Tardiphaga sp. 709: one gene and its partner. Each later gene encodes a partner of the first gene's protein in a complex. Links are inferred from orthologs where the notes say so. Each region holds a gene or a part of one and is shown in the gene's direction. Other genes may lie near its edges.

Region 1 (5,311 bases):
AGCCCGCCCTCTCGACAGAGGGCGGGCTTTTCGGGTCCAGAATTACTTCTTGGCCGGGGCCATCTTGCTGTCGGCCGGCTTCGGCGCGTCCTTGGCGGCCGGGGCTGCCGGAGCAGCGTCCGTGGGCTTCGCAGCAGCCTGATCCAGCCGCTCAACCTTGGCACCTTCGCGCAGCTTGGTGACGTAGTCAGCCTGCGCCTTGCGCACCACATACTGCTCGATCTGCGGCTTCACCTGCTCGAATTCCGGCGCCTTGCGGTTGCGCTTTTCCTCGACCTTGATGATGTGCCAGCCGAACTGCGACTTCACGGGGTCCGAGATCTTGCCCGGCTCCAGCGCGAAGGCGACGGCGGAGAATTCCGGCACCATCTGGTCCTTGGTGAAGAAACCCAGATCGCCGCCATCAGCCGCGCCCGGATCCTTCGACTTCTTCTTGGCGAGTTCGGCGAAATCGGCGCCCTTCTTCAGCTCGTCGGCGACCGTCTTGGCCTCGGCCTCGCTCTCCACCAGGATGTGGCGGGCATGGACTTCGGCTTCGCCGGTGATCTGCTTGGCCGCGTCCTCATAGACCTTCTTCATGTTGTCGTCGGTCAGGGCTTCCTTGCCCTCGACGGCCAGGAGGTTGTCCATCAGCAGACGGTTACGGGCGAAGGCCAGCTTGGACTTGAAGTCCTCACGATCGGCGATCTTCTTGTCCTCGGCCGCCTTGGCGACGATCTTCATGTCGATCAGGAACGACAGCACATTGTCCTTCCGGGTCGCAGGATCCATCTGGGCAAGGCTCGGACCGAGTTCTTCCTCGGCAATGGTGACGTCGCTCTGACGGATTTCCTGGCCGTTGACCTTGGCGAGGACCGGATTGGCGTCCTGCGCGTAAACCGGGAAACTGGTGAGGAAGGCCACCGCAACGGCGCCAGTCAGGGCAGCCAGGGTGCGGCCCGGGCGCAGGCCCGGCTTAAGAGCGGGCGATACGAAGGTCATGGAAAATCCTTATCTCGGATAAGAGCCTGTTGGGGACGGCGGACACTCTCCCAAACGTACCGTCTTGGCAACGCGAAAACTCTGTCAAAATGATGAAATCCTTGAGAGGTTCGCGCCGTTGACAACCCCCCATACGGGCCATATCTCTCCCCGACCGGGCCGGTGGCGAAGGCGCGATTTCGGCCGCGCCGTGGTCATTGAACCCCTGATTGCCCTGCTCCCACTCATCTCCCGGGGTCTTGCTTTTTTGGCGCTCCGCACCGGGGTCCAGACAGCAATCCGCCACAGACTTTGGATATGACGAGGCTGGGCGACCGCTGCACCATTCCACGGCCTTCGGGCCGCATTGCTAAAGACAGGATTTCGTGATGATCGGCGCGCTCGCCCGCAAGTTCTTCGGCTCTGCCAACGACCGCCGCGTCAAGGGATATCAATCGCGTGTTGCCGCGATCAACGCGCTGGAACCTGAGGTCGCAGCGCTGTCGGACGATGCGCTCAAAGCGCGTACCGCCGAGTTCAAGGCACAGTTAGAGGCCGGCAAGACTCTCGACGATCTCCTCGTTCCCGCTTTCGCCACCGTCCGCGAAGCCGCCAAGCGCACCCTCGGCCAGCGTCACTTCGACGTGCAGCTGATCGGCGGCATGGTGCTGCATGAGGGCGACATCGCCGAGATGAAGACCGGCGAAGGCAAGACGCTGGTCGCCACCCTCGCCGTCTATCTGAACGCGCTCGCCGGCCAGGGCGTGCATGTCGTGACCGTCAACGACTACCTCGCCAAGCGCGACAGCGGCTGGATGGGTCAGATCTACTCGTTCCTGGGCCTCACCACCGGCGTGATCGTTCACGGCCTCGACGATGCCGAGCGCCAGGCGGCATATGCCTGCGACATCACCTACGGCACCAACAACGAATACGGCTTCGATTATCTGCGCGACAACATGAAGTACCGGCTGGAGGACATGGTCCAGCGCAAGCACTTCTATGCCATCGTCGACGAAGTCGATTCCATCCTGATCGACGAAGCGCGCACGCCATTGATCATTTCCGGCCCGCTCGACGATCGCTCGGAATTCTACAACACCATCGACACCTTCCTGCCCAAGCTTGAAAAGGTCATCGACTTCGAGGTCGACGAGAAGCAGCGCACCGTGACGCTGACCGAAGCCGGCATGGAGAAGATCGAAACGCTGCTGCGCGATGCCGGCCAGCTCAAGGGCGAGACGCTGTATGACGTCGAGAACGTCTCCGTCGTGCATCACATCAATCAGGCGCTGCGCGCCCACTCGCTGTTCAACCGCGACAAGGACTACATCGTCCGCGACGACGAAGTGATCATCATCGACGAGTTCACCGGCCGCATGATGCAGGGCCGCCGTTATTCGGAGGGCCTGCACCAGGCACTGGAAGCCAAGGAACACGTCACCGTCCAGCCGGAAAACCAGACGCTGGCCTCGATCACGTTCCAGAACTACTTCCGCATGTACAAGAAGCTGGCCGGCATGACCGGCACGGCGCTGACCGAAGCGGACGAACTGTTCGACATCTACAAGCTCGAAGTCGTCGAAGTGCCCACCAATGTCGGCATCGGCCGCATGGACGAGGACGACGAGGTCTATCGCACCCAGGACGAGAAGCACGCCGCCATCCTCGCCGAGATCGAGCGCGCCAATGCGCGGATGCAGCCGGTGCTGGTCGGCACCGCGTCGATCGAAAAATCGGAAGTCCTTGGCGAGTATCTGCTCAAGAACGGCTACAAGCTGATCGACTTCACCAAGCCGAAGGCGATGGACAAGCTCTACGCGGCCGCGCGTTCCGGCAAGCCGGCGAAACTGTTCGCGGTGCTGAATGCGCGCTTCCACGAGCAGGAGGCCTATATCGTCGCCGAAGCCGGCGTCCCCGGCGCCATCACCATCGCCACCAACATGGCCGGCCGCGGCACCGACATCAAACTCGGCGGCTCGGTCGAGATGCGCGCGCAGATCGAGACGGCCGAGATCGCCGACGAGGCCGAGAAGGCCGCCAAAATCGCCGAGATCAAGGCCGAGATCGAACGTTTCCGCGAGATCGTGCTGAGCGCCAAGGAAGTGGTCGAGATCGAGCCGGCCAAGGGCAGCAAGCCGGCCAAGACCGTCGAGAAGCCCGGCGGCCTCTACATCATGGGCTCCGAGCGCCATGAGTCACGCCGCATCGACAACCAGCTCCGCGGCCGCTCCGGCCGTCAGGGTGACCCCGGCCGCTCAAAGTTCTTCCTGTCGCTGGAAGACGACCTGATGCGCATCTTCGGCTCGGATCGTCTCGATACGATGCTGACGCGCCTCGGCCTGAAGGAAGGCGAAGCGATCATCCACCCGTGGATCAACAAGGCGCTCGAGAAGGCCCAGCAGAAGGTCGAAGCGCGCAACTTCGACATCCGCAAGAACCTGCTCAAATATGACGACGTGCAGAACGACCAGCGCAAGGTTATCTTCGAGCAGCGCGTCGATCTGATGCAGAACGACAGCGTCGCCGAGACCGTCAATGATATGCGCCGCGCCTTCGTCGAGGACCTCGTTACCAAACACGTGCCGGAGAACCAGTATGCCGAGCAGTGGGACGTGGCCGGCCTGAAGGAAGAGCTCAAACGCGTGCTCGACCTCGATCTTCCGGTGGACGAATGGGCCAAGGAAGAAGGCATTGCCGACGAGGAGCTGCTCAACCGTATCGAGCAGAAGGCCGACGAGCATATGGCCGCGAAGGTCGCCCAGTGGGGCCCCGACGTGATGCGCTACGTCGAGAAGACGATCCTGCTGCAGACGCTGGATCATCTGTGGCGCGAGCATCTGGTGATGCTAGATCACCTGCGTCAGGTCATCGGCCTGCGCGGCTATGGCCAGCGCGATCCGCTGCAGGAATACAAGGCGGAAGCCTTCAACCTGTTCGAGGCCATGATCTCCAATCTGCGCGAGGCCGTCACCGCGCAATTGATGCGCGTCGAGATCGTGCCGCCGGACGTGCAGCCCGAACTGCCTGTCATGGAAGCCCACAAGCTCGACTACAACACCGGCGAGGACGAAATGGCCTTCGCCAATGCGGCGTTGGCACCGATGGGCCAGCAGCAGCCCGCCGTCGCCCGCGATCCGAACAACCAGGACACCTGGGGCAAGGTCGGCCGCAACGAGGATTGCCCCTGCGGCTCCGGCAAGAAGTTCAAGCACTGTCACGGGCGGTATGCGTGAGGCGACCACCGGGTAAATCGCGAAGCCCTCTGAAATCCCTCCCCGTTCGGGAGGGATTTTTCTTTGAGCTGTTGGTTCCACACAGCCAAGCACTGCGACTGCAGGAGCTCGATGGCGTGCGACTGGTGAGTATCGTCAAACGCGTCAGCGACCACGGCGCCAATCACACGTGACGATATGTCTGCAGGGAGAGCGACGCGCGCCTAGCGCATCGCCGAGAAGCGGTCCGAAAAGGAATTCGCCGAGACCACCGGAGCTGCGCCAGACAGCACCGCGCCGGTGCCGCCGCCGGAAGCCGGAGCGGATGGTTCGGCCGACAGCGTCGGCTTAAGCGGCGGGCGCGCGGTGGCGACGAGCGGTGCGGGTGCAGCGGCCGGCTTCGCTGCAGCTACAGAAGCAGGCGTCGCAGGAGCAGGCGATGGACCAGCCTTGCTGGCGACGGCCTTCGGCTTCGCGGCCGGTGTCGGCACGGGAACGGCTGGCGCCGTAGTTGCGGTCGCGGTCGTTTCCGAGCCGCCGATACCGACCTTCTTGGCGAGATTGCTGAAGAAGCCACCATCCGACGAGGCCGACGCAACACGCGTGGAGGGCACGGCGACGACGGGTTCTTCCGATGCTGCGAACAGCGACGCCGAATAGGAGGTTGTCGCTGCAGCGGTAGCCTTCGGCGGATTGACGTGCGGCGGAATGGTGCCCGGCGCGCGCGAATAGGCAGCGGTCTGCACGCCCGGCGGCTCCGGATCCGACAGGCCGGTGGCGCCATCGGGCAGCTTAGAAGCAAAGACGCGATTCATGCCGCCGTCGATATCGGGACGGCGCTGTGCGACCGGCGTGCCCTTGGCAACCAGTTCGGCAATCTTCGCATCATCCTGTGCCTGCTTGGCACTGACGGCATCGGCGATCTCGGACGGGATCTGGTAGACCGGGCACTTGGCCGAGGCATTGAACACCAGCGGCTTGGTGGATCCTGCAGGCGCGGCCGGATCGAACACATACTTGTTCTCGCAGAACTCGACCTTCGGCTCCTGCCGCGTCACTTCGAAATGATCATAGCCCTGCTTGATCATCTTCCAGAACGGCATGTTCGGGTTGTTGCGATGCTTAGCCATGTTGAC
Region 2 (2,842 bases), 2.1 Mb from region 1 along the record:
GTAAGCCTCGGGAAGACAGGGCGAAACAGGGAAAAGAACGATGAAGCTCAGCGATATCGCCGATAACGCCGGCTCCCGTAAGAAGCGTATGCGCGTCGGCCGTGGCATCGGCTCCGGCAAGGGCAAGACCGCGGGCCGCGGCGGCAAGGGACAGACCGCACGTTCGGGCGTCCGTATCAAGGGCTTCGAGGGCGGCCAGATGCCGTTGCATCGTCGTCTGCCGAAGCGCGGCTTCAACAATATCTTCCGTCTCGATTACGCCGAGATCAACCTGGACCGCCTCCAGGACGCGATCGATGCGAAGACCATCGACATCAAGGCCGTGATCAACGCTGAATCGCTGGTGAAGGCTGGCGTTCTGCGCCGCTCGAAGGCTGGTGTGCGAGTTCTCGGCCGTGGCGAGATCAAGGCCAAGATCAACATCGAAGTGCACGGTGCCACCAAGACGGCGATCGAAGCCATCGAGAAGGCCGGCGGTTCGGTGAAGATCATCGCGCCGAAGAAGGCCGACGGCGAAGCTGCGTAACATCTGCGGCATCGCCTGCGTCTGTGGGCGGCCTTGCGTGATGTGGCAGTAGATTTTATCAATGCCGAGCACCAAATAATGTCCGGCCTCCGCTGCATGCCCCGCTCTTTCGGGGCATGATGGCGAAAGGGGCGCGGGAGAAAGCCAAACATGGTCTCTGCAGCAGAGCAATTAGCAGCAAACCTCAACTTTTCGGCCCTCGGCAAGGCCGATGAACTGAAGAAGCGCATCTGGTTCACACTGGGTGCGCTGCTTGTTTATCGGCTCGGCACCTATATTCCGCTGCCCGGCATCGATCCGGCCGCGTGGGAACAGGTGTTCAAGCAGCAGGCCGGCGGCATCCTCGGCATGTTCAACATGTTCGCAGGTGGCGGCATCAACCGCATGGCGATTTTTGCGCTGAACATCATGCCGTATATTTCGGCATCGATTATCATTCAGCTGCTGACCACCGTGTCGCCCCAGCTCGAAGCTCTCAAGAAAGAGGGCGAGGCGGGCCGCAAGACGCTGAACCAGTATACCCGTTACCTGACTGTCATCCTCGCCGCGTTCCAGTCCTATGCCATTGCGGCGGGTCTGCAGGGCGCAGGCAATGTCGTCAGCGAACCCGGCATGTTCTTCCTGATCTCGACCTCGGTGACGCTGACCGGCGGCACGATGTTCCTGATGTGGCTGGGTGAGCAGATCACCTCGCGCGGCATTGGTAATGGCATCTCGCTGATCATTCTGGCCGGCATCGTGGCCGAGCTTCCGTCGGCGATCGCCAATATGCTCGAACTGGGTCGTCAGGGCGCACTGTCGACTGGTCTGATCCTGGTCGTCATCGTGATGGCCGTGGTCGTGATCGCCTTCATCGTGTTCATGGAGCGCGCCCAGCGCCGCCTGCTGATCCAGTATCCGAAGCGTCAGGTCGGCAACAAGATGTTCGAGGGCCAGTCCTCGCATCTGCCGCTGAAGCTCAACACCTCGGGCGTGATCCCGCCGATCTTCGCGTCATCGCTGCTATTGCTGCCGGCGACTATCGCAAGCTTCAACGCAGGGAAGGGGCCGGAGTGGTTCCAGTGGCTGACCACGCAGCTCAGCCATGGTCGTCCGCTGTTCCTGATCATGTATGTGTCGCTGATCGTGTTCTTCGCGTTCTTCTATACGGCGATCGTGTTCAACCCGACCGAGACTGCCGACAATTTGAAGAAGCATGGCGGCTTCATCCCGGGCATTCGCCCGGGTGAGCGGACCGCGGAATACATCGACTATGTGCTCTCGCGCATTACTGTACTCGGCGCTGCCTATCTCGCCGTGGTCTGCTTGATCCCCGAGATCCTGATTTCCTACGCCTCGGTGCCTTTCTACTTCGGCGGCACGTCGCTGCTGATCGTGGTCAGTGTCACCATGGATACTGTGGCGCAGGTGCAGGGCTATCTGCTGGCGCACCAGTATGAAGGTTTGATCCGCAAGTCGAAGCTGAGGGGCCGGCGCAAATGAGGTTGATTCTTCTCGGGCCGCCGGGGGCGGGCAAGGGAACTCAGGCACATCGTCTTGTCGAGCGTCACAACATCGTTCAGCTGTCCACTGGTGACATGCTGCGTGCTGCCGTGGCCGCCGAGACCGAAGTTGGCCTCAAGGCCAAGGACATCATGGCCGCTGGCGGCCTGGTGCCCGATGATATTGTGATCGGGATCATCTCGGATCGCATCGAGCTGCCGGATGCCGCCAACGGCTTCATCCTGGACGGCTTCCCGCGTACCGTGCCGCAGGCCGAAGCACTGGATGCATTGCTGAAGTCCAAGGGGCTTCATCTCGATGCTGCCGTTGAGCTCCGCGTCAACGAGAGCGCGCTGTTGCAGCGTGTCGAAGCCCGTGTCGCCCAGATGATGGAGCGCGGCGAGACCGTACGCATCGACGATACGCCGGAAGTGCTGTCGAAGCGCCTGGCGAGCTACCGCACCTCGACCGAGCCGCTGGTCCACTACTATTCGGAAAAGCGGAAGCTGGTGACCATCGATGGCATGATGACCATCGAAGAGGTGACGGCTGAGATCAACCGCGTGCTGGCAGCGATTCTCGCCGCCGATGAGTCGGCGAAGAAGCCGGCCCGCAAGCCCGCCAAGAAGGCCGCTGCCGCCAAGCGTGGATCTGCTCCGGCCAAGAAAGCGGCCAAATCGGCCAAAAAAGCTGCGAAGGCAGTCAAGAAGGCCAAGAAGGCGCCGGTAAAGGTCGCCAAGAAGGCAAAGACGGCCAAGAAGGCCGTGAAAAAGACTGTCAAGAAAACGGTCAAAAAGGCGGTAAAAGCGATCAAAAAGGCTGTAAAATCGTCTT

Evidence for each region.
Region 2: the proteins of secA (region 1) and secY are in contact, whole or in part, in a crystal structure (PDB 3DIN), measured with the Thermotoga maritima proteins. The link is inferred for Tardiphaga sp. 709 from one-to-one orthologs. Residues at the interface, in WP_004082002.1 of Thermotoga maritima: Glu261, Ala262, Arg263, Lys300, Ala301, Arg302, Thr303, Ile304, Ile305, Leu323, Tyr324, Asp325, Pro326, Val329, Ser330, Tyr333, Ile336, Lys340, Phe345, Val349, Glu363, Phe364, Tyr374, Ser375, Gly376, Gly377, Glu393, Ile395, Thr482, Ser483; in WP_004081795.1 of Thermotoga maritima: Glu108, Gly109, Glu110, Glu111, Ala236, Glu237, Arg238, Arg239, Ile240, Thr241, Ile242, Gln243, Tyr244, Ala245, Arg246, Arg247, Val248, Thr249, Gly250, Arg251, Arg252, Val253, Tyr254, Gly256, Ala257, Ser258, Thr259, Tyr260, Leu261, Pro262.

Annotation. Positions count from the first base shown.
Region 1 is NZ_CP135529.1:3,152,530-3,157,840, forward strand. Bases 1,020-4,396 are described here. They hold secA (preprotein translocase subunit SecA), read left to right. Parts: upstream 1,020-1,349; coding sequence 1,350-4,196; downstream 4,197-4,396. Outside these bases: RSO67_RS15460 (peptidylprolyl isomerase), read right to left, coding at 43-981; RSO67_RS15470 (murein L,D-transpeptidase family protein), read right to left, coding at 4,400-5,311. UniProt on the Escherichia coli protein: Required for protein export, interacts with the SecYEG preprotein conducting channel.
Region 2 is NZ_CP135529.1:1,076,923-1,079,764, reverse strand. It holds secY (preprotein translocase subunit SecY), read left to right. Parts: upstream 1-676; coding sequence 677-2,008; downstream 2,009-2,842. Other genes in the region: RSO67_RS05585 (adenylate kinase), read left to right, coding at 2,005-2,842; rplO (50S ribosomal protein L15), read left to right, coding at 41-526. UniProt on the Escherichia coli protein: The central subunit of the protein translocation channel SecYEG. Consists of two halves formed by TMs 1-5 and 6-10.